2 regions of the Streptomyces nigra genome follow, and region 1 is predicted to be linked to the other one. Evidence: riboswitches for the same ligand, from Rfam matches in the RefSeq annotation. Region 1 holds a riboswitch; the other holds the start of a gene.
The links. Region 1 has a riboswitch for glycine ahead of gcvP (aminomethyl-transferring glycine dehydrogenase). Riboswitches for the same ligand answer to the same signal wherever they lie in the genome.
Positions count from the first base shown of each region.

Region 2: linked by a shared signal. The riboswitch ahead of gcvT (glycine cleavage system aminomethyltransferase GcvT) and the one ahead of gcvP (aminomethyl-transferring glycine dehydrogenase) in region 1 are both predicted to bind glycine.

Region 1 covers NZ_CP029043.1:1,057,115-1,069,204, forward strand. Annotated here, with positions in the region: gene gcvP (aminomethyl-transferring glycine dehydrogenase) at 1-2,078, opposite strand, end outside; glycine riboswitch at 2,256-2,351, opposite strand; gene DC008_RS04915 (PRC-barrel domain-containing protein) at 2,466-2,867, shown strand; partial or broken gene DC008_RS04920 (DNA polymerase IV) at 3,104-4,520, opposite strand; gene DC008_RS04925 (MerR family transcriptional regulator) at 4,575-5,234, opposite strand; gene DC008_RS04930 (bifunctional nuclease family protein) at 5,497-5,970, opposite strand; gene ftsR (transcriptional regulator FtsR) at 6,056-6,793, opposite strand; gene DC008_RS36225 (FHA domain-containing protein) at 6,833-7,369, opposite strand; gene DC008_RS04945 (DUF881 domain-containing protein) at 7,794-8,645, opposite strand; gene DC008_RS04950 (small basic family protein) at 8,651-8,983, opposite strand; gene DC008_RS04955 (DUF881 domain-containing protein) at 8,980-9,900, opposite strand; gene DC008_RS04960 (mannose-1-phosphate guanyltransferase) at 9,999-12,090, opposite strand, start outside.
Region 2 covers NZ_CP029043.1:5,258,090-5,270,179, forward strand. Annotated here, with positions in the region: gene DC008_RS24500 (glycoside hydrolase family 25 protein) at 1-440, opposite strand, end outside; gene DC008_RS24505 (L-serine ammonia-lyase) at 532-1,899, opposite strand; gene glyA (serine hydroxymethyltransferase) at 1,993-3,270, opposite strand; gene gcvH (glycine cleavage system protein GcvH) at 3,287-3,664, opposite strand; gene gcvT (glycine cleavage system aminomethyltransferase GcvT) at 3,808-4,926, opposite strand; glycine riboswitch at 4,963-5,071, opposite strand; glycine riboswitch at 5,072-5,170, opposite strand; gene DC008_RS24525 (AAA family ATPase) at 5,341-6,012, shown strand; gene DC008_RS24530 (enhanced serine sensitivity protein SseB) at 6,093-6,884, shown strand; gene DC008_RS24535 (enhanced serine sensitivity protein SseB C-terminal domain-containing protein) at 7,027-7,815, shown strand; gene DC008_RS24540 (ABC transporter permease) at 8,178-9,176, shown strand; gene DC008_RS24545 (ABC transporter substrate-binding protein) at 9,235-10,986, shown strand; gene DC008_RS24550 (ABC transporter permease) at 11,056-12,063, shown strand; gene DC008_RS24555 (ABC transporter ATP-binding protein) at 12,060-12,090, shown strand, end outside.

The sequences.
Region 1 (12,090 bases):
GCCAGCCCCACCAGCGCGTTGAGGTTGGCGCCGTCGACGTACACCTGGCCGCCGGCCTCGTGCACCTGCGCGCAGATGTCGGCGACGTGCTCCTCGAACACCCCGTGCGTGGACGGGTAGGTGATCATCAGCACGGCGAGCTCGTCACGGTGCTTCTCGATCTTCGCCCGCAGGTCCTCGACGTCGATCTCGCCGTCCTCGGCGGTCTTGACGACGACGACCTTCATACCGGCCATCACGGCGCTGGCGGCGTTCGTGCCGTGTGCGGAGGACGGGATCAGACAGACGGTGCGCTGCTCGTCGCCGTTGGCCCGGTGGTAGCCGCGTACGGCGAGCAGACCGGCCAGCTCGCCCTGTGAACCGGCGTTCGGCTGGAGCGAGACCTTGTCGTAGCCGGTGACCTCGGCGAGACGCTCCTCCAGCTCACGGATGAGCGTGAGGTAGCCCTCCGCCTGCTCGGCGGGCGCGAACGGGTGCAGCTGGCCGAACTCGGGCCAGGTGACCGGCTCCATCTCGGTCGTCGCGTTGAGCTTCATCGTGCAGGAGCCCAGCGGGATCATGCCGCGGTCCAGCGCGTAGTCCCGGTCGGCGAGCCGGCGCAGGTAGCGCAGCATCGCGGTCTCGGAGCGGTGCTGGTGGAAGACGGGGTGCGTCAGATACTCGTCGCCGCGCAGCAGCGCGCCGGGCAGCCCCTCGCCGGCCGACGCGTCCAGCGCGTCGATCCGGCCCTCGACGCCGAACGCCTTCCACACGGCGGAGACCTGGGCGCGGGTGGTGGTCTCGTCGCAGGCGACCGACACGTGGTCGGCGTCGACGAGGCGCAGGTTCACCCCGTGGTCCCGGGCGGCGGCGACGATGTCGGCGGCCTTGCCGGGCACCCGGGCGGTCACGGTGTCGAAGAACGAGCCGTGCAGGACCTCGACCCCGCCGGCCGACAGGCCCGCGGCGAGGATCGTGGCGTAGCGGTGGGTGCGGGCGGCGATGCCCTTCAGGCCGTCCGGGCCGTGGTAGACGGCGTACATGCCGGCCATCACGGCGAGCAGCACCTGGGCGGTACAGATGTTGCTGGTGGCCTTCTCACGGCGGATGTGCTGCTCACGGGTCTGCAGCGCGAGGCGGTACGCCTTGTTGCCGTCGGCGTCGACGGACACACCGACGAGGCGGCCGGGCAGGCTGCGCGCGAACTTCTCGCGGACCGCCATGTAACCGGCGTGCGGCCCGCCGAAGCCCATCGGGACACCGAACCGCTGCGTGGTGCCGACCGCGATGTCCGCGCCGAGCTCGCCGGGCGACTTCAGCAGCGTGAGCGCCAGCAGGTCCGCGGCGACGGTCACCAGGGCGCCCAGCCCATGGGCCTGCTCGATGACGGGCGTGAGGTCCCGTACGGCCCCGGAGGCGCCCGGGTACTGCAGGAGCACGCCGTTGATCTCGCGCTCGGCGACCTCGGCGGGGATGCCCTCGCTGAGGTCGGCGACCACGACCTCCATGCCGGTGGGCTCGGCGCGGGTCTGGATCACGGCGATGGTCTGCGGAAGGGCGTCCGCGTCGATTAGGAAGAGGCCCTTCTTGTTCTTGCCCATGCGCAGCGACAGGGCCATGGCCTCGGCGGCCGCGGTGCCCTCGTCGAGCAGGGAGGCGCCGGACGTCGGCAGCCCGGTGAGGTCGGCGACCATCGTCTGGAAGTTCAGCAGGGCCTCGAGCCGGCCCTGGGAGATCTCGGGCTGGTACGGCGTGTACGCCGTGTACCAGGCCGGGTTCTCCATGACGTTGCGCAGGATGACCGGCGGGGTGAACGTCCCGTAGTAGCCGAGCCCGACCATCGAGTCCAGGACCTGGTTCCGGTCGGCGAGCGAGCGCAGCTCGGCCAGCACCTCGGCCTCGGTGCGGGCACCGGGCAGGTCGAGGGCGTCGGCGTTCTTGATCACGTCCGGGACCGCGGCAGCGGTCAGCTCGTCGAGCGAGCCGTACCCGACATGGGCGAGCATCTTGGCCCGCGCCTCGGAATCGGGACCGATGTGACGCTGCTCGAAGGGAATCCCTTGCTCGAGCTCGGAGAGCGGAATGCGATGGGCGGTCATTGCGGAGGCCTCCATGGTCTGACGCGACCTTCGAGGGGCACCACGGCGCGGGTGCCCGGACGGCCTCCCCCTCTGTCATCTCAACCTGAGAGCTTCACCGGGGCGCCCTGAGGGCCCCGGCTTTCACCGTCGGTGAGGGCGGGAGCCGTCGACACCCGCCCTGCTTTCCAGAGTGACCTCGTCCGTGCGGTACGTGTGCCTGAGAGATTCCGGGGAGGATTTGCTCCTTCGGCGCCTCCGGCGATCTCCGGAGGACTCTCCCGCACGGGGTCAGCAGCCGCTGCCAAGCCTACCAGCGGGGGCACCGCACGGACCTTCGAGTGGCCGCCGTCACGGATCTGCCTTTTCGTAGTGCTTACGGATGACTTGCGACCAAGTGGAGGGACCGTGCAGACCGACATCGATCCGCGCAACCTGATCGGCCGCAAGGCCTTCGACCGCAACGGCACCAAGATCGGCACCATCGACGAGGTGTACCTGGACGACGCGACCGGCGTACCGGAGTGGGCGGCGATACGCACCGGCCTCTTCTCCCGCGACGCCTTCGTCCCCCTGGAGCCCAGCGAACTGGTGGAGGGCGCCCTGCACGTCCCCTTCGACCGGGCCCTGATCAAGGACGCCCCCGACTTCGGCGTGGGCCGCCACCTCTCCCCCGAGCAGGAACTCCAGCTCTACCACCACTACGGCCTCGACGTGGCCCCGCCGGGCCCCCCACCCCCCGACATCGACTTCGGCACCCTGGCCCCTCGAACCCCCGAACTCCCCCGAACCCCCCACCCCCACACCTGACCCCCACCCTGCCGCTGGGCCGCATGCCCCGTAGCTGCGAGCCAGCGGGAGGCCTCAGCCGTAGCTGAGGGCAGTCGTGCCGCAGGGGCGGCACGGTTGGGCGCAGCGGCACCCGTAGGCGCGGCCCAGCACCACGCCCCTGGCAGCAACGCTGGCGACCCCCGGCCCACCCAGCTGAGGGCAGTCGTGGTGGGCGCAGCGACACCCCATAAGCGCGGGCACAGCGCCCCGCGCCACTACCCCGGCGCCACAGGCGTCTCCGCCGCAACCAACGGCAACGGCTCCGCCACCTCCAACGCCGGGTCATCGACCCGAAACGTCCGCACCCGCCCCGGCCCCGACTCCGGCGTCTCGAACCGCACCGTCACCCGTCCGACCCCACTCCCCTGCACCCACCCGTGCCCGTACTCGGCATGCCGCACATCGTGCCCCGCATGCCACCGCCGCTCGGCCGGCTGCGGCTGCGCCTCCCCCTCGGCGTCACCGTCCCGATCCCCCTCCACAGCGGCCCCAGAAGTACCGAGAGCCTCCTCAGCCACAGCACCACCCCCGCCGAGGTCGTCCCCTCCACGGCCACCTCCCCAGCCGCCTGAGCGAACAAGTCCTCCTGCGTGAAGTCGGCCAGCCCACTCACCCCGACCCCCAGCAACCGCACACCCCCGGTCGTATCCACCCCCTCCAGCAACCGCGCCGCGGCCTCCCGCACCACCGCCGGATCATCCGTGGGCCCCCGCAACGTCTCCGACCGCGTCAGCGTCGAGAAGTCGTACCGCCGCACCTTCAGCACAATGGTGCGCCCCGAAAGGCCGGCCCCCGCAACCGCCGCACACACCGGTCGGCAAGCCGCTGCACCTCCAGCCCCACCCGCACCCGGTCATGGATGTCCACGTCGTACGTGTCCTCGACCGAGACGGACTTCGCCTCCCGCTCGGCCACCACGGGCCGCTCGTCGTGCGCGAGCGCCATCGCGTACAGGGCGTGCCCGTGCGCCTTCCCCAGCAGCCGCACCAGCTCGTCCTCACCCGCCTCGGCGATCTCCTCGACGGTGTGGATCCCGGCCCGCCGCAGATGGTCCCCGGTCGCCGGCCCCACCCCCGGCAGGACCCGCACGGACATCGGCCCGAGGAGCCCCCGCTCGGTCCCCGGTTCGATCAGCACCAGCCCGTCCGGCTTGGCCTCCTCCGAGGCGATCTTCGCGACCATCTTCGAGGCGGCCAGCCCCACCGACCCGGCGAGCCCGGTGGCCGCCCGTATGTCGGAGCGCAGCTTCCCCCCCACCAGCCGGGCGGACTCGGCGTCCCAGGCCACTCCCCCGGCCTCCAGGTCGACGAACGCCTCGTCCAGGCTCAACGGCTCCACCAGCGGCGACAGCTCCCGCAGCAGACCCATCACCCGCTCGCTGACATCCCGGTAGATCCGGAAGCGAGGCACGAGATACGCGGCGTTGGGCGCGAGCCGCCGCGCCTGCGCCATCGGCATGGCGGAGTGCACCCCGAAGATCCGGGCCTCGTACGAGGCCGTGGCGACCACCCCGCGAGGCCCGAGCCCGCCCACGATCACGGCCTTCCCGCGCAGGCTCGGCTTGGACGCCTGTTCCACCGACGCGTAGAAGGCATCCATGTCGAGGTGCAGGATGGTGGGCGCGTTTCTCACAGTTCCGATGCTGCCCTACGGCACTGACAACGCTCGCGTTCCGGGACCGCGTCCTCAGACCGCGCGATTGCGCCGCCGCGCCAGCTCGTCGGCCGGGTTGTGCCCGACCAGCGTCTCGCCGGTGTCGATCCGCTCCCCGTGCAGCTGCGACAACGCGCTCTCGACGTCCCGCCACACCACGCCCACGGCGATCCCGAAGATCCCCTGGCCGCCCTGGAGCAGCGCGTGGACCTCGTCCGGCGAGGTGCACTCGTACACCGTCGCGCCGTCGCTCATCAGCGTCAGCCGCTCGAGGTCGTGGAAGCCCTGCTCGCGCAGATGCTGGACGGCGGTCCGGATGTTCTGCAGGGACACACCGGTGTCGAGGAAACGCTTCACGATCTTGAGGACGACGACGTCCCGGAAGCTGTAGAGACGCTGCGTCCCCGATCCGTACGCGGGCCGCACACTCGGTTCGACGAGACCGGTGCGGGCCCAGTAGTCCAGTTGCCGGTACGTGATCCCGGCGGCCGCACAGGCCGTCGGACCCCGGTACCCGATCTCCTCGGATGCCATGGACGCCGCCCCTCCGCCGCTGCTCGGCACGGCCGTCGGTCGCTGCGCGTGATCGGCCGCACCGCCCTGGACAGCGCTGCCGTGAAGCGGGTACGGGCCGCTCGCCCCGAGGCCGCGCTCGGGTGCACCCCCAGCCGTACCGCCGCCGCTGCTTCTCACGCCGACCTCCGTCCTTGACCTGCCTTCTCGACGGTAGGCAGTCACCGGGGGTGCGTCAACGATCGCCACACTCGGCACGCCGAGTGATAATCACCCTACGAGTGGTTTCCCGTGCCTTGCCGCGGGGAAAGGCTAGCCGAATGTGCCTGAACCGGGCTCCATGACGCCTTCCCTCGCCCGTGGCACATGCCCGGCCCACGGGCCGTGACGGACCGCGGGCCGCACCGCTCCGACCAGGTCGGGCGGGACCGCCCACGCCGTCTCACTGACTGCTGGTACCGAAGTCCTCCGGCGAGATCTGGTCGAGGAACTCGCGGAACTTCTCCACCTCGTCCTCCTGCTCGTCCGGGATCGCGATACCCGCGTCGTCGAGCACGCCGTCACTGCCGTAGATCGGCGTTCCGGTGCGCAGGGCCAGCGCTATGGCATCGGAGGGACGGGCGCTCACCTCGACACCGCTGGCGAACACCAGCTCGGCGTAGAACACACCTTCCCGCAGATCGGTGATGCGCACTTCGGTGAGCTCCTGGCCGACGGCCTCGAGCACGTCCTTGAACAGGTCGTGGGTCAGCGGTCGTGCGGGGGCCATTCCCTGCTGGGCGAAGGCGATCGCCGTCGCCTCCCCGGGCCCGATCCAGATGGGGAGGTAGCGATCGCCTCCCACTTCGCGCAGGAGCACGATCGGTTGGTTGGAGGGCATTTCGACCCGGACACCTACGACATCGAGCTCGTTCACACAGCAACCCTAGGCCGTGCTCGGGACGTTTGGGTAGTCGGGCCGGGATCGGGTGGCCGATCCGGCCGATCCGTGCATGCCCCGCTCAGGGCAGCCGCACCCCGAGCGCCGTCTGCATCAGCGCGGCGTGCAGCCGGACGGTGAGCCCCGCCAGCTCCTTGGCCCTGGCCTCGGCATGAGCCCTGGTCTGCGGGTTGCGATGCCGCTTCAGCGGTGCCACGACCTGATCCACGAGGCCGGCCTCCCGGTCCGCGGCGGCCTTCATCACCCGCAGATGCCGCGGCTCGATGCCGAAGCGCCCCAGCTCCGCCACGAGCGTGGCCACGGTCACCGCCTCCGCGTCGTAGGCGCCGTCCGGCAGCTGGGTGATCAGCCCGTACGACTCCCACTCGGCGAGTTCCCGCTCCTCGATCCCGGCCGCGGCGAGCAGCTGCGCCCGCCCGATGCGGGCGGCGGTGGGCTCCCCGACCGGTTCCAGGATCCCGTCGCCGTCCCGCTGCCGGCACAGGGCGGGCAGGGCCGCGGCCTCGCCGCGCTCCATGGCGTCCAGGTGCTCGCGGATCACCTTGAGGGGCAGATAGTGGTCGCGCTGCATCCGCAGGACATGGCGCAGCCGCTCGACGTCCTGCGGGCCGAACTTGCGATAACCCGACGGTGTGCGCCGCGGCTCGACCAGCCCTTCCGACTCCAGGAAACGGATCTTGGAGATCGTGACGTCAGGGAACTCCTCGCGCAGCACGGTCAGCACCGTGCCGATGCTCATCGGCCGACCGTCCGTCGCGGCGGCGCCGTGCCCGGCACCGCCGCCCGGTGTTTTCAGCATGGACCTTCCCTGGGTCTCCCCGGACGGGTCCGGGGGAGGTCAGTAGCCTTGCTGGCTCGCGTAGAAGACCAGCCGGTACTTGCCGATCTGCACCTCGTCGCCGTTGTTCAGAGCGACCTGGTCGATCCGCTCGCGGTTGACGTACGTGCCGTTCAGGCTGCCGACGTCGGCCACCGTGAACGAGCCGTCCTGGGCGCGGCGGAATTCCACGTGCCGACGCGAGACCGTCACGTCGTCCAGGAAGATGTCACTCTGCGGGTGCCGCCCGGCGGTGGTCAGATCGCCGTCCAGCAGGAAGCGGCTGCCCGAGTTCGGTCCACGACGCACGACCAGGAGCGCGGAGCCCACCGGCAGCGCGTCGACGGCGGCCTGGGCCTCCGGGGAGAGCGCGGGGATCTGCGTCTGTCCCGTGGTCTCGGCGTCATAGGCCTCGATGCCCGAGATGGAGATCGTCGACGTCGTCTCGGACGGGCGCTCGGGCGCCGCGCCGGCACGCAGCGGCGCGCCGCAGTTGGAGCAGAAGCGGCTGTTCTCCGCGTTGCGGTTACCGCACCTCGTACACACCAGGGCCGACATCGGGGAAAACCCTCCACCCGTACGTGAGGTTGACGGTTGTCCGAAACCTATGTCGCCGGACTGGCCAGGGTCAACCGACGGCGCGCCCTGACCTCCGGAAATGTCACCGCCCGGTCCAGGGACCTGGTCCCTGAACAGGGGGCGCTGCCCATCCTCGTCCCCTTGTGCGCGGTGACGAGTGGTCGCGTTCTCGTCTCGCGCACTCTTGCCGAACAGCTTCCCAAACAACTTCACGGGCGATTCCCCTTGACCGAAACAGACCCGCCCGTGGGGCAGGACGAACCCTGACTGAACCTATTGGCCGACCCGGACATCTTCACAACGTCCGTCTCCGCCAGACAGTTTCCACCACGCACCACCCAATCGGTGCGTCGACCCCCCGCAACCTCATGCCCTTGCCGGATGTCCCCCATGCACCGCCGGTTCACCGGGAGGACGACCGAGCGTAGTCAGGCCGCTTCGCCGCTCGCAAGGCGTCCACAACGATCTTGTCAGACCGCTCGATGGTCACGACGGCCTGCTCCTTCTCGAGTGTCTGGACCACGCCTCCAGGGATGTTGAGCGCCGGCTCCAGGTCCTGCGGCTTGCCGATGACCTTGAAACGATACGGGGCGTTGATCTTGTTCCCGTCGACACTCACGGCGTTGCCCGCGTCGGACAGATAGGTGCCGGCGACGATGCGGACACCGTTCACCTGCATCGCCTCCGCCCCGGCCGCGCGCAGCTCCTGGATCGCGTCGAGCAGCATGTCCGCCTCGACCGTCCCCTTCGTGTCGTCGATGGTGATCCTGATGCCGGGTCCCTCGGCAGCCACGGTGCCCGCCAGAATGCCGAGTTGCCTCTCCTTCTCGACCGTCTGCCTGCGGGCCTCCTCGGCCTGGTCGGAACTGTTCTCCAGTTCGTCGCGCTGCTTCTCGAGACCTTGCTTCTCGTCCTCAAGACGCTGAGTTCGGTCGTCGAGTTCATCGAGGATGCGAACAAGATCTTCCTGGCGTGCCCCGCGCAGGGCGCTGTCGCCGTCGCTGTTCGACGCGACCTGCACGGCGAGACCGAAGCCGAGGCCGAACAGCAGCACCGCCACGATCAGTTGGGCCCGGCTCACGCGCGGCGGCCACAGGCCCTTCACCAGCCGCTGCCGGCCGGTCAGCTCGGCGGACCGCCCGCCGTCCTCCTCGGCCGTCTGAGGGGCCTCAGGGGCCTCGTCGGCGTCGGGGCGCACCTCTTCGGGCAGCTCCTCGCGCAGCCGGTTCTCGCGGGTCGCGTCCTCGTTGCTCATCGGCCTCACGCCCGGAAGACGTGCCGGCGGATCGCCGCGGCGTTGGAGAAGATCCGGATGCCGAGCACCACGACGACACCGGTGGACAGCTGCGCGCCCACACCCAACTTGTCGCCCAGGAACACGATCAACGCGGCCACGACGACGTTCGACAGGAACGACACGACGAAGACCTTGTCGTCGAAGATGCCGTCGAGCATGGCCCGCAGACCGCCGAAGACGGCGTCGAGAGCCGCCACGACGGCGATCGGCAGATACGGCTCGACGACCGCCGGAACCTCGGGCCGGACCAACAGGCCGGCCACGACGCCCACGACGAGGCCCAGTACGGCGATCACGATGTGCCCTTCTCAGTTGTCTCGGTGTTCGGTTGTGCCGGTTGTGCGGTACGGACGATCACACTCGGCGCCGCGGGCAGCCGGAGATCCTCCTGCGCGGAGATGTTGGTCCTGATCCCGAAGTTCTCCTGCAGGGCGTTCAGGTACAGGCCGTCGGCGCTGTCCTGGAAAGCGCGGCTCAGCCGCTCCCCGTCCCCCACCGCGAGCACCGTGTACGGCGGTACCAGCGGCCTGTTGTCGACCAGTATCGCGTCGCCCGCGGCCCTGATCGCGGACAGGGCCGTCAGCCGCTGCCCGTTGATCGAGACGGCCTCCGCGCCCGACTCCCACAGCCCGTTGACGACGCGCTGCATGTCGCGGTCGCGGACCCGCCCGGTGTCGGAGAAGCCGGACGCCCCGCGCGCGTCACCGCCGGCGGGGGAACCCGCCTCCTTGGCGTCGTCCACGACCAGCTTCACGCCCGGTCCGCGCACCTCGACGGCGCCGGACAGGACGCTGACGAGGTCGGCCTGCTCGCCGTGCCCGCCCGACTTCAGCGCCTCGCGCTGCCGCGCGTTCACATCGGCCCGCAGCTTGTCGACCGTCTCCTCGAGCTCGTCCGCCGCCTGAGTCTCCTTCTCGACGCGGTCGACGAGCTCCTCGCGCTCCTTGGCCACGACGGGCGCCGCCACGCGCGCCTGCGCCGCTCCCACGGTCACCACGAGCGCCGCGAGCACCAGGCCGACCGCGAGCCCCAGCTTGGCCCGCAGCGTCTTGGGAAGCCCGCCCTCGCCGGCGGCCTGCTTACGGGCGGCGGCCTCCGCGTAGCCGTCGTCGAGACTGTGGTCCATGACGTTGGTGAGCAGCGACATGGACGCGTCCGGACGCGGCGGGCGCGTGGGTGTGCTCCGAACGGGGGGCTGCGGCATGCCGCACATGGTCGCACGTCGCCGCCGATACTCCGAATGGCCCCACCGCGTGTGCCGGACAGGCCCCTTTCAGGGGGGCCTGTCCGGCACATGTGTCTACGCGGGACTCAGCGTCCGGCGCTGTCCACCACCGCCGCCCACTCGTCGAGCAGCGCCTGGGCGGACGCGTCGTCCGGACCCTCGGCCCACAGATGGGTGACCGCCTCGGCCGGGTCGGGCAGCACCATCACCCAGCGGCCGTCCGTCTCCACGACGCGCACACCGTCGGTCGTGTCGACAAAGCGATCCCCGGCCGCCTCGACGACGCGCCGCATCACGAGGCCCTTGACCGCCCACGGGGTCGCGAGGTCCCGCTTGAGGACGTGCGCCCGCGGGATCCGCGCATCGATCTGGCTGAGGGTGAGCTGGGTGCGCGCCACCAGCCCGATCAGCCGTACGAACGCGGCGGTGCCGTCGAAGACACTGCTGAACTCGGGGATGATGAAACCGCCCCGGCCGTCACCGCCGAAGATCGTCGCCTCGTCGGCGCCCACCCGGGTCAGGTCGTCGGGCGACGTCGTCGTCCATTCCACCTGTGTCCCGTGATAGGCCGCGACCTGCTCGGCGATCCTCGTGGTGGTCACCGGAAGCGCCACACGCCCGCTGCGCCGCTCCGCGGCCACCAGGTCGAGCATGACGAGCAGGGCCCGGTCGTCCTCGACGATCCGCCCCTTCTCGTCGACCAGCGACAGCCGCTCGCCGACGGGGTCGAACCGCACACCGAACGCGGCCCGCGCCGACGCCACGATCTCACCCAGCCGCACCAGCCCGGACCGCCGCGTGTCGGCGGACTCGGTGGGCCTGGACTCGTCGAGACCGGGGTTGATCGTCAGGGAGTCCACGCCGAGCTTGCCCAGCAGGCTGGGCAGCACCAGACCGGCGCTGCCGTTCGAGGCGTCCACGACGACCTTGAGCCCGGACTCGGCGATACCCGTCGTATCGACGTTGCGCAGCAGCGACCCGGTGTAGGAGTCGAAGACGCTGGCCGGGAAGTGCAGATCGCCGATCTCACCGGGGAACGCACGCCGGTACTCCTGCCGCGCGAAGACCCGGTCCAGCTTGCGCTGACTGCCCTGCGACAGGTCGGCGCCCTGCCCGTCGAAGAACATGATGTCCACCGAGTCGGGCACGCCTGGCGTCGTACGGATCATGATGCCGCCGGCACTGCCCCGCGCGGTCTGCTGCCGCGCGACCGGCAGCGGCACGTTCTCCAGGTCTCGTACGTCGATGGCGCTGGCCTGCAGCGCGGAGATCACCGCCCGCTTCAGCGCACGTGCACCACGGGAGTGGTCACGCGCCGTCGTGACGGTGGCCCCCTTCTTCAGGGTCGTCGCGTACGCTCCCGCCAGCCGTACGGCCAGCTCGGGCGTGATCTCGACGTTCAGGATGCCGGAGACACCGCGGGCACCGAAGAGATGCGCCTGGCCCCTGGACTCCCAGATCACCGAGTTGTTGACGAAGGCACCGGCCTCGATGGTCTTGAACGGGTAGACCCGCACATTGCCCTGAACGATCGATTCTTCACCGATCAGGCACTCGTCACCGATGACGGCGCCGTCCTCGATCCGCGCGGCCCGCATGATGTCGGTGTTCTTGCCGACGACACAGCCACGCAGATTGCTGTGCTGCCCGACATACACGTTGTCGTGCACCACGGCCTTGTGCAGGAAGGCACCGCTCTTCACGACGACGTTGGAGCCGACGACCGTGTGCTCACGGATCTCGGCACCGGCCTCGACCTTGGCGTAGTCACCGATGTACGCCGGCCCACGGAGGACGGCGTCAGGGTGCACCTCGGCACCCTCCGCCACCCACACGCCGGGAGAGATCTCGAAGCCGTCGAGTTCGACGTCGACCTTGCCGTCCAGGACGTCCGCCTGAGCCTTCACATAGCTCTCGTGCGTACCGACGTCCTCCCAGTAGCCCTCGGCGACATAGCCGTAGATCGGCTTGCCCTCCTTCATCAGCTGCGGGAAGACGTCACCGGACCAGTCGACGGGCACATCGGCCTCGACATAGTCGAATACCTCGGGCTCCATGACGTAGATACCGGTGTTCACGGTGTCCGAGAAGACCTGGCCCCAGGTCGGCTTCTCCAGGAAGCGCTCGACGCGGCCCTCCTCGTCGACGATCGTGATACCGAATTCCAGCGGATTCGGC
Region 2 (12,090 bases), 4.2 Mb from region 1:
CCCGCCGTCACATAGTCGGCGATCCAGAGGCCGTCACCGGCGTACGACGTGGTGTCGACGTTCAGCCAGTAATGGCGGTTGCAGTAGAGCACGACCCGGTTGTCCGGCCGCTTCTCGCGCAGGATGCGGATGAACCGGTCCTTCTCCGCGTTGCTCGCGTGCGTGCCGTCGCCGGTGGTCTCCCAGTCGACGGCGAGGACGTCACCCGCCTTCTCCGGCGCCTTCTTCAGGAAGTAGTCGGCCTGGGCGGTCAGGTTGCCCGGCCACAGGAAGTGGTAGAAGCCGACGACCAGACCCGCGTCACGGGCCCGCTTCGTCTGGGCGGAGAGCTTGGGGTTGACGTACGAGCGGCCCTCCGTCGCCTTGACGAAGACGAAGGAGAGACCGTCGGTGTCGTAGGACGAGGACTGGTACGCGCTCACGTCGATGCCGCGCAGCATGGGGGGACTCCCTGAGTGCCGTGGGGGGACAGGAGTTGACCTGGCTTATGCCCCACCGTGGCACGGCTGACGCGTCATGGACGTGGAATCGTCAACATTCGATGATGTTCACGGCGAGCCCGCCCCGCGCCGTCTCCTTGTACTTGACGGACATGTCGGCGCCCGTGTCCTTCATCGTCTTGATGACCTTGTCCAGGGACACCTTGTGCGAGCCGTCGCCGCGCATCGCCATCCGGGCGGCCGTGACCGCCTTCACGGCCGCCATGCCGTTGCGCTCGATGCAGGGGATCTGCACGAGGCCCCCGACCGGGTCGCAGGTGAGGCCCAGGTTGTGCTCCATGCCGATCTCGGCGGCGTTCTCCACCTGCTCCGGGGAGCCGCCCAGCACCTCCGCGAGCGCGCCCGCCGCCATCGAGCAGGCCGAGCCGACCTCGCCCTGGCAGCCGACCTCGGCGCCGGAGATCGAGGCGTTCTCCTTGAAGAGCATGCCGATCGCGCCCGCGGCCAGCAGGAAGCGGACCACGCCCTCCTCGTCGGCGCCCGGCACGAAGTTGATGTAGTAGTGCAGGACGGCCGGGATGATGCCCGCCGCGCCGTTCGTCGGGGCGGTGACCACCCGTCCGCCGGCGGCGTTCTCCTCGTTCACGGCCATCGCGTAGAGCGTGATCCACTCCATGGCCAGGGCCTTCGCGTCGCCCTCGGAGCGCAGCTTGCGCGCGGTGTTCGCGGCCCGCCGGCGGACCTTCAGACCGCCCGGCAGGATGCCCTCCCGGGACATGCCCCGCGACACGCACTCCCGCATCACCCGCCAGATCTCCAGCAGGCCCTCGCGGATCTCCTCCTCGGTGCGCCAGGCCCGCTCGTTCTCCAGCATCAGCGCCGAGATCGACAGGCCCGTCTCCCGGGTCAGGCGCAGCAGCTCGTCGCCCGTGCGGAAGGGGTACTTCAGGACGGTGTCGTCGAGCTTGATCCGGTCCTCGCCGACCGCGTCCTCGTCGACGACGAAACCGCCGCCCACCGAGTAGTACGTCTTCGTCAGCAGCTCCCCGCCCTGGGCGTCGAACGCCCACAGGGTCATGCCGTTCGCGTGGTAGGGGAGGGCCTTGCGGCGGTGCAGGACCAGGTCGTCGTCGAAGGAGAAGGCGATCTCGTGCTCGCCGAGCAACCGCAGCCGGCCGGACTGCTTGATCGACTCCACCCGTCCGTCGGCGGACTCGACGTCCACGGTGCGCGGGGAGTCGCCCTCCAGGCCGAGCAGCACCGCCTTCGGGGTGCCGTGGCCGTGCCCGGTCGCGCCGAGCGAGCCGTACAGCTCGGCCCGTACGGCGGTGACGGACTCCAGGACGCCCTCGTTGCGCAGCCGGCGCGCGAACATACGGGCCGCCCGCATCGGACCCACCGTGTGGGAGCTGGACGGGCCGATGCCGATCGAGAACAGGTCGAAGACCGATATGGCCACGGAAACTCCTCGGTGCGGGGTGGTGCGGGGGGCTTTCCCGGGGTGCCCCGCACCTTCGAGTGTGCGGGACGCCCCGGGAGAGTGACGACGGTCCTACTTGTTCAGACCGGCGTAGAGCGGGTGCTTGTCGGCCAGCGCCTTCACCCGGGCCTTGAGCGCCGCGGCGTCGTACGACGGCTTCAGCGTCTCGGCGATCACGTCCGCGACCTCGGTGAAGTCCTCGGCGGTGAAACCGCGCGTGGCCAGCGCCGGGGTGCCGATGCGCAGCCCGGAGGTCACCATCGGCGGCCGCGGGTCGTCCGGCACCGCGTTGCGGTTGACCGTGATCCCCACCTCGTGGAGGCGGTCCTCGGCCTGCTGCCCGTCCAGCTCGGACTCCCGCAGGTCGACCAGGATGAGGTGCACGTCCGTGCCGCCGGACAGCACGTTCACCCCGGCCGCGCGGGCGTCCTCGGCGGTCAGCCGGTCCGCGAGGATGCGGGCGCCCTCGACCGTGCGGCGCTGGCGCTCCTTGAACTCCTCGGAGGCGGCGACCTTGAACGAGACCGCCTTGGCGGCGATCACGTGCTCCAGCGGACCGCCCTGGAAGCCCGGGAAGACGGAGGAGTTCAGCTTCTTCGCGAACTCCTTGCTGCGCGCCAGGATGATCCCGCCGCGCGGCCCGCCGAGCGTCTTGTGGGTGGTGGAGGTGACCACGTCGGCGTGCGGCACCGGGTTGGGGTGCAGCCCCGCCGCGACCAGGCCCGCGAAGTGGGCCATGTCCACCCACAGGTAGGCGCCGGTCTCGTCGGCGATCCGGCGGAAGGCCGCGAAGTCCAGCTGGCGCGGGTACGCCGACCAGCCCGCGATGATCACCTTCGGGCGGTGCTCCTTGGCGAGGCGCTCCACCTCGTCCATGTCGACCAGACCGCTCTCCGGGTCCACGTGGTACGCGACCACCTGGAACTGCTTGCCGGAGAAGTTCAGCCGCATCCCGTGGGTGAGGTGGCCGCCGTGCGCCAGGTCCAGGCCCAGGATGGTGTCGCCGGGCTGGGCCAGCGCGAACAGCGCCGCCTGGTTGGCCGAGGCGCCCGAGTGCGGCTGGACATTGGCGTACTCGGCGCCGAACAGCTCCTTCACCCGGTCGATGGCGATCTGCTCGGCGACGTCGACGTGCTCGCAGCCGCCGTAGTAGCGCCGGCCGGGGTAGCCCTCGGCGTACTTGTTCGTCAGGACCGAGCCCTGCGCCTCCATGACGGCGACCGGGGCGAAGTTCTCCGACGCGATCATCTCGAGGGTGGACTGCTGACGCTCCAGCTCGGCGTCGAGCGCCGCGGCGACCGCCGGGTCCAGCTCGTGCAGGGGCGTGTTCAGAAGGGAGTTCTCAGACATGGGGGGTACGGGCTCCTCAGCCGGCGGTGTGGGCGTCGTACTCGTCTGCGGAGAGCAGGTCGGCCGGCTCCTCCGTGACGCGCACCTTGAACAGCCAGCCGCCCTCGAAGGGGGCCGAGTTCACCAGGGCCGGGTCGTTCACCACGTCCTCGTTGATCTCGGTGACCTCGCCGGTGACCGGGGAGTACAGGTCGGAGACGGACTTCGTCGACTCCAGTTCGCCGCAGGTGTCACCCGCGGTCACGGTCGAGCCGACCTCGGGGAGCTGGGCGTAGACGACGTCGCCGAGCGCGTTGGCCGCGAACTCGGTGATGCCGACCGTGGCGACGCCGTCCTCGGCGGTCGCGAGCCACTCGTGCTCCTTGCTGTAACGCAGCTGCTGGGGGTTGCTCATGGCCTGAATTCTCCTGTACACGCGTCAGTGCTGATGAAGGGGGACTGAGACGACTGGGACGGCGGACATGGCGGCGGACGTGCGCGGTCGCACGCCGCCCTGCCAGTCTGTACGCGCGGCGCGGCTCGTGCCGCGCGCGGTTCCTACTTCTGCCGCTTGTAGAACGGCAGCGCCACGACCTCGTAGGGCTCGTGGCTGCCGCGGATGTCCACGCCGACCCCGGGGGTGCCCGGCGCCGCGTGCGCGGCGTCGACGTAGGCCATGGCGATCGGCTTGCCCAGGGTGGGGGAGGGGGCGCCGGAGGTCACCTCGCCGATGACCTCGCCGCCGGCGACGACCGGGTACCCGGAGCGCGGCACGCGGCGGCCCTCGGCGACCAGGCCGACCAGGACGCGCGGCGGGTTCGTCTCGGCCTTGGCGGCGGCCGCCTGGAGCGCCTCGCGCCCGACGAAGTCGCCCTCCTTCTCGAACTTCACCACCCGGCCGAGGCCGGCGTCGAAGGGGGTGAGCGAGGTCGACAGCTCGTTGCCGTACAGCGGCATGCCCGCCTCCAGGCGGAGCGTGTCACGGCAGGACAGGCCGCAGGGGACCAGGCCGACGCCCTGACCGGCCTCGGTGAGCGCCTGCCACAGCTCCACGGCGTGCTCCGGCTTCACGAACAGCTCGAAGCCGTCCTCGCCGGTGTAGCCCGTGCGGGCGATCAGGGCGGGCACGCCGGCGACGGTGCCGGGCAGGCCGGCGTAGTACTTCAGGCCGTCCAGATCGGCGTCGGTGAGCGACTTCAGGATGCCGGGGGACTCGGGGCCCTGGACGGCGATCAGCGCGTACGCGTCACGGTCGTCGCGGACCTCGGCGTCGAAGCCGGCCACCCGCTCGGTCAGCGCGTCGAGCACGACCTGGGCGTTGGAGGCGTTGGCGACGACCATGTACTCGGTCTCGTCGAGCCGGTAGACGATCAGGTCGTCCAGGATGCCGCCGTCGGCCCGGCAGATCATGGTGTAGCGGGCGCGGCCCACCCCGACGGAGGCGATGTTGCCCACCAGGGCGTGGTTCAGGAAGGCGGCCGCCTGGGCGCCGGTGACCGTGATCTCGCCCATGTGCGAGAGGTCGAACAGGCCGGCGCGGGTGCGCACCGCGTTGTGCTCGTCGCGCTCGGAGCCGTAGCGCAGGGGCATGTCCCAGCCGGCGAAGTCGGTCATGGTGGCGCCCAGCGAGCGGTGCAGGGCGTCCAGGGCGGTACGGCGCGGTTCGGAACTGCTCATCGGTCGGTCGTCTCCCAAGGCATGACGGGCGGTCGTTCCTCCCCATCTGTCATCGGAACCTGAGAGGTTCGTCATGACCGCGCGTGGGCATGACTTGCACCTTGGGTGGGACCACCGGCGACGGCGGCCCGCTTTTCAGATGTGCCTCGCCCGCGCGGTAACGGGGCCTGAGAGATTCAAGGGAGGGACTTGCTCCTTCGGCGCCCCGGCGGCGTACAGCCGGGGACTCTCCCGCGCGGATTCAAACGGCCGGTATGCAGTTGGCGCCGCCATCATCGCATGCCCGGCCCCGTCTGCCCCAGGCCACATCTGTAACCGGCCTGTGGCAGTAAGCGAACGAAAACAGAGAGGATCCTCCATTACCTTCTCTTTACGCTCGGTGGGGATGGGGAAGCCTGTATGCGGAGGAGGACGATGACGGTGAAGCGCACCACGGCGTACGCCACCACGTCGGGCATCGCCCTGCCCGGGCAGCCGGGGGCCTCGGCCGTCGAGGCCCGGACGCGTCCCGCGCCGGTGGTGCGGGACCTGCGCGAGCGGTCGGGCCGCGGCCCGACCGCCCTGCTCTTCGGCCCCCGCGACCTCGTCGTGATCACCGGCCTGCCCGGCAGCGGCAAGTCCACCCTGATGCGGCGGACCGTCCGCGGCCCGCGCGTCGACTCCCAGGACACCCGGGACCGCTGGGACGCCCGGATGCCCGGTTTCCTGCCCTACGCCCTCTACCGTCCCCTGGTCCGTCTCTCCCACTACGCCGGGCTGCGCCGCGCCGTCCGCCGCGGCGGCGGGGTCGTCGTGCACGACTGCGGCACCCAGGCGTGGGTGCGCGGCTGGCTGGCCCGGGCCGCCCGGCGCCGCGGCGGCGTCCTGCACCTGCTGGTGCTCGACGTCGACCCGGACACCGCTCTGGAGGGGCAGCGCGAGCGCGGCCGGGGCGTCTCCCGGTACGCCTTCCTGCGTCACCGGCGCGCCGCCGCCCGGCTGCTGCGCGCCGTCGACAGCGGTGAGCTGCCCCGGGGCTGCGGCTCCGCGGTGCTGCTCGACCGGGACGCGGCCGGCACCCTGCGCCGGATCGGGTTCACGGGCTGACCCGGGCCCGGCCGGGCGGGGCCGGGTCCCGGTAGCCTTTCGACCCTCAGACGTGATTCACAGCAGGCGGTCACAGACAGATGGACTTCGCAGCGGATCTCCCCGCGGACTTCCCGGCAGGCTCTCCCCTCCACCCGCACGGCGGCTGGCCCGGCAACGAACTGGAGGAGGTGCTCTCGGCCTCCCTCGGCCAGCCGTCGGCCGGCGGCCGGATCGTGGAGGTGCTGGGCCGCAGCTTCGTCTGGGTGCCGCTGCCCAACGGCGGCGGCCCGGACAGCGGTCCGCTCGACCTGCCCGGCATGGAGATCGACGGCCAGGGCTATGTCCCGGTGTTCTCCTCAGAGGAGCAGTTCCGGCAGGTCGTCGGCTCCCACATGGCGTACACCGTCGCCCCGGCCGTGGAGTTCGCCCGCGGGCTGCCGCCGCACGTGGGCATCGCGGTCAACCCGGGCGGAGTGGTCGGCGTGCCGCTGCCCCCGGCCGCGGTGGCCGAGGTGTGCCGGGCGGGCCGTACCCCGCTGGACGGCTTCGCCTCCGGAGGCCGCGTCAAGCTCTACGAGCCCGACTGGCAGGACGACCCGGTCGACTTCCTGTCCGCGGCGTCCGCCGAGTTCGCCGCGATCGGCGTCGTCGCCACCGCCCGCCGCTGTCTCGGCGCGATCGAGGACGGCGAGCCGGTGCTGTTCGTCGGCGTCGAACTGACGCAGTGGGAGGGCGACTTGCGGGCCGCCCCGATGGACGCCCTGGGCCGCGCCCTCGGCCGTGTGCCGGTGCGCTGGCCGGTCAACCTGGTCCTCCTCGACGTGGCCCAGGACCCGGTCATCGACTGGATGCGCGCCAAGGTCCGCCCGTTCTACACACGCGAGCCCTGAGATCCCGGACGCGTGGTCCCCGAGATTTTCGACGAGCGGTCCGGCGCCCCGCGACGCCGGACCGATCCGGACGACAGGCCCTAAGCTGGGCTCAGAGCCATGTCGGGCTCAATGCCATGTTTTCCCGAAGGGGCGGTAAAAGGTGAGCGCGAGCGGCACAACCTCGACCGGGCAGGTCGAGCACATGCTGCGCCAGGTGACCCCCGGGCGCTACGACGCCTACGAGGCACTCCTGCGCGCCCTCGCCACCCCGGCCACCGGCCAGGTCTGGATGCTGCTGTGGCACGGTCAGGCGGGCTCCCCGGACGCCCAGTACGGGAACATGGAGGTCGACGGTCACGCCTACGCCCCGTGCGTCACCTCCGCCCAGGAGCTGTCGGCCAGCGGCTGGAACCGCAGCTACGAGGTCGTCGACGGACTCGACGTGGCCCGCACCCTCCACCCCGACCACTACGGCCTCTGGCTGAACCCGCACGCCCCCGGCGGCGGCGTCGGCATCCCCTGGCTCGACCTGCGCCGGATCGCCACCGGCCTGGACCGCCAGCCCGCCGGACCGCTGCGGCTGTCGGAGCCCGCCATCGAGATCCCGCAGTTCTACGCCCTGCTCTCGCAGAACGCCCACCGCACCCCGGCCGTGCGCACCCTGCGCCGCGCCTGGGTCCAGCCCGCGCTCGGGGCCCCGTATCTGGCGATCGGCCTGGACGTCTACGACACCAGCCCGCCCGCCGTGGACGCGGTGCGCTCCATGATGCTCCAGTCGGTCGGCGCGGTCCCGGACGGACTGCCCGTCTCCACGGTCGCGATGGCCGACGAGGACGATCCGGTGGCGATGTGGATGCGGCAGGCCGCGCGCCCCTTCTACGACCGCGAGGCACACGCCACCGCCCCCGCCGCGGGCTACGGCTACCCTCCGGCACAGGGCCGTTACTGAGCTTCGGCTTGCCATGACGCCGGTTCGCCCCACCCCCCTCTGTCGTAGGTGTGAGCGCCTTCCCGCTGTCGTTTCCCAGGCGGATCTCCGCGCGTAGATGCGATCAGAAGGTCCCGGTCCGCCCTCATACGCCCCAACTGGTGCCCGTCCGGCCGCTGTTACCCGCTGTTCGGATAACGGAATCCCCCAAACAGCATCACGGTTACGCATCCTTTCCCCGCCAGCTCTGGCGACTGATCGCCCCCGCATTGAAGACTCCCCGCTAGGCACGGGCCGGTCGGCCCTGTGTGCGAGTGAGAGCAACCGCTACCGCGGCAGCCAGGGGGGTCGGCAACCGCCGGCCGAGAGGGGTCAATTCCACTGTGACCGCACCGATCGAGACAACGGGAGCGGAGGCCGGGGCACAGCCCGAGGCCGTGCTCTCAGGGATCGAGAAGAGCAAGATCGAGGGGCGTTCGCTGGGGCAGATCGCCTGGTCCCGGTTCAAGAAGGACAAGGTGGCCGTCGCCGGCGGCGTCATCGTCATCCTGCTGATCCTGCTCGCGATCCTGTCACGCCCCCTCCAGGCGCTGTTCGGCCTGGACCCCAACGCGCTCAACCAGGACCTCATCGATCCCAACACCTCGCTGCCCAAGGGTGACTTCGGCGGCATGAGCTGGGAGCACCCGCTGGGTGTCGAGCCGAAGTTCGGCCGTGACATCGCCACCCGCATCCTCGAGGGCTCCTGGGTGTCCCTGGTCGTCGCGTTCGGCGCCACGCTCCTGTCGAACACGATCGGCGCCGTCCTCGGCGTCGTCGCCGGCTACTACGGCGGCCGGGTCGACACGATCATCAGCCGGCTGATGGACACCTTCCTGGCCTTCCCGCTGCTGCTGTTCGCCATCGCCATCTCGGCCACCCTGCAGGGCGGTGCCTTCGGCCTGGAGGGCCTGCCGCTGCACATCAGCGTGCTGATCTTCATCATCGGTTTCTTCAACTGGCCGTATCTGGGCCGCATCGTCCGCGGTCAGACCCTGGCCCTCAGGGAGCGCGAGTTCGTCGACGCCTCCCGGGGGATGGGAGCCAAGGGGCCGTACATCCTCTTCCGGGAGCTCCTCCCGAACCTGGTCGGCCCGATCATCGTCTACTCGACGCTGCTCATCCCGACGAACATCCTTTTCGAGGCCAGCCTGAGCTTCCTCGGTGTCGGCATCCAGCCCCCGCAGGCTTCCTGGGGCGGCATGCTCAACCAGGCGGTCGACTTCTACGAGGTCGACCCGCAGTTCATGATCGTGCCCGGCCTCGCCATCTTCGTCACCGTCCTGGCGTTCAACCTGCTCGGCGACGGACTCCGCGACGCTCTCGACCCGCGCAGCCGCTGACATGCGGCCGCGACGAGAGCCCATCAAGTTTCCAACTATGGAGGGGAAGCAGACCATCATGCGAAGGTCAGTGCTGGCCGCGGTTGCGGTCGTCGGCAGTGCGAGCTTGCTGCTTTCGGCCTGCAGCAAGGCCGATGACAAGTCGGACAACAACGGATCGAAGTCGGCCGGTGCCAACGCCGCGACCAAGGGCGTCGTCAACGCTTCCACCCAGGCGGGTGGGACGGTCACGTACGAGTACTCCGACGTCCCGGACTCCTTCGACCCGGGCAACACGTACTACGCGTACATGTACAACCTCAGCCGGCTGTACGCCCGTCCGCTGATGACGTTCAAGCCCGGTGCCGGCGAGGCCGGCAACGAGCTGGTCCCGGACCTGGCCTCCGCCCCGGGCGAGCCCAGCGACGGCGGCAAGACCTGGACGTACAAGCTGCGTCCGGGCCTGAAGTACGAGGACGGCACCCCGATCACGTCGAAGGACGTGAAGTACGCCGTCGAGCGCTCCAACTTCGCGCGTGACGTGCTCTCCCTCGGCCCCAGCTACTTCCAGCAGTTCCTCGAGGGCGGCGACAAGTACAAGGGCCCGTACAAGGACAAGAGCGACAAGGGCATCTCGTCCATCCAGACCCCGGACGACACCACGATCGTCTTCAAGCTGAACCGCGCCTTCCAGGAGTTCGACTACCTGGTCGCCACCCCGCAGACGGCCCCCGTGCCGAAGGCGCAGGACACCGGCGTCGACTACGTCAAGAAGATCGTGTCGTCGGGCTCCTACAAGTTCCAGAGCTACCAGGAGGGCAAGGAAGCCGTCCTGGTCCGCAACGAGAACTGGGACGCCAAGAGCGACCCGCTGCGCAAGCAGTACCCCGAGAAGATCGTCGTCAAGCTGAAGGTCAACGCCGAGACGATCGACCAGGACGTCATGTCCGGCAAGGCCATCGACCTCGGTGGTACGGGCGTCCAGGCCGCGACCCAGGCGAAGGTCGTCAACTCCTCGGACCAGAAGGCCAACACCGACAACACCTACGGTGGCCGCCTGGTCTACATGGCGATCAACACCAAGCTCGCGCCGTTCGACAAGGTCGAGTGCCGCAAGGCCGTGGAGTTCGCGGTCAACAAGGTCTCCGTGCAGACGGCCCTCGGCGGCCCGATCCGCGGTGACATCGCCTCCACCGTCCTGCCGCCGGACATCCCGGGCTACCAGAAGTCCGACCTGTACGCGACGCCCGGCAACAAGGGCGACGTGGCCAAGGCCAAGGACCAGCTGAAGGCCTGCGGCAAGACGTCGATCGACACCAACATCTCGGCGCGCAGCGACCGTCCGGCGGAGATCGACGCGGCCACCGCGATCATCGACTCGCTGAAGAAGGTCGGCATCAACGCCAGCCTGAAGCAGTTCCCGTCGGGCAAGTACTTCACCGACGCCGCGGGTGTGCCGCAGTTCAACAAGAAGCAGAACATCGGCCTGCACATGATGCAGTGGGGTGCCGACTGGCCGTCCGGCTACGGCTTCCTGCAGCAGATCCTGCACAGCGACGCGATCGGCGAGTCCGGCAACACCAACCTGTCGCAGCTCGACAACAAGGACGTCGACTCGCTGCTGGAGAAGGCCATCGCCAGCGAGGACCAGGGCGAGCGCGACGGCCTCTACGCCCAGATCGACAAGAAGGCGATGGAGGAGGCGGCCCTCGTTCCGCTGACCTACTTCAAGGTCCTGCTGTACCGCCCGGCCGGCTTCACCAACCTGGTGTCGACGGCTGCCTTCAGCGGTCAGTACGACTACCTCAACATCGGTACGACCAAGAAGTAGCCCCGGAAGGCAGGTGAAGGCTTTGGTGCCCGCGGGCCATGCGGCCCGCGGGCACCAGCGCCGATCCCCGTGATCTCGTATATCCTCCGCCGGACGCTCGCGGCAGTGATCCTGCTGCTGGTCGTCACCGCGGTCACCTTCGCGATCTTCTTCCTGCTGCCCCGGCTCGCCGGCCAGACGGCCGACCAGCTGGCCCAGCAGTACATCGGGAAGAGTCCCACCCAGGCCGACATCGAGGCGGTCAAGCAGAACCTCGGTCTCGACCAGCCCGTGTACGTGCAGTACTGGGACTTCATCAAGGGGATCGTCTCCGGCGCCACCTACGACCTCGGCCCCACCACGGCGCACTGCAACGCGCCGTGCTTCGGCTACTCCTTCAAGACGCACGTCGAGGTCTGGCCCCAGCTCACCGACCGGATGCCCGTGACGGTCTCCCTGGCCGCCGGTGCCGCCGTGCTGTGGCTGGTGGGCGGTGTGACGGCCGGTGTGATCTCCGCGCTGAAGCCGCGGTCGTTCGCCGACCGCACGTTCATGGGCATCGCCCTCGCGGGTGTCTCGCTGCCCATGTTCTTCACCGGCCAGCTGGCGCTGTTCCTTTTCACCTACCAGTGGCCGATCTTCGGCCGGGAGTACGTGCCGTTCACCGAGAACCCCTCGCAGTGGGCCAACACGCTCTTCCCCGCCTGGTGTTCGCTCGCCCTGCTGTACTCCGCCATCTACGCCCGGCTCACCCGCTCGGGGATGCTGGAAACGATGAACGAGGACTTCATCCGCAGCGCCCGCGCCAAGGGCCTGCGGGAGCGCAAGGTCGTCGTCCGGCACGGTCTGCGGGCCGCGCTGACGCCGATCATCACCGTGTTCGGCATGGACCTCGGACTGCTGCTCGGCGGCGCCGTGATCACCGAGACGGTCTTCTCCCTGCACGGCATCGGCGAGTACGCGGTGCAGTCCATCCGGGACAACGACCTGCCGCCCATCCTCGGCGTCACGCTCCTGGCCGCCTTCTTCGTCGTCCTCGCAAACTTCCTGGTGGACCTGTTGTACGCCGCCGCCGACCCGCGGGTGAGGATCTCGTGACCGAACTCTCCAAGACCGGTGCCGCAG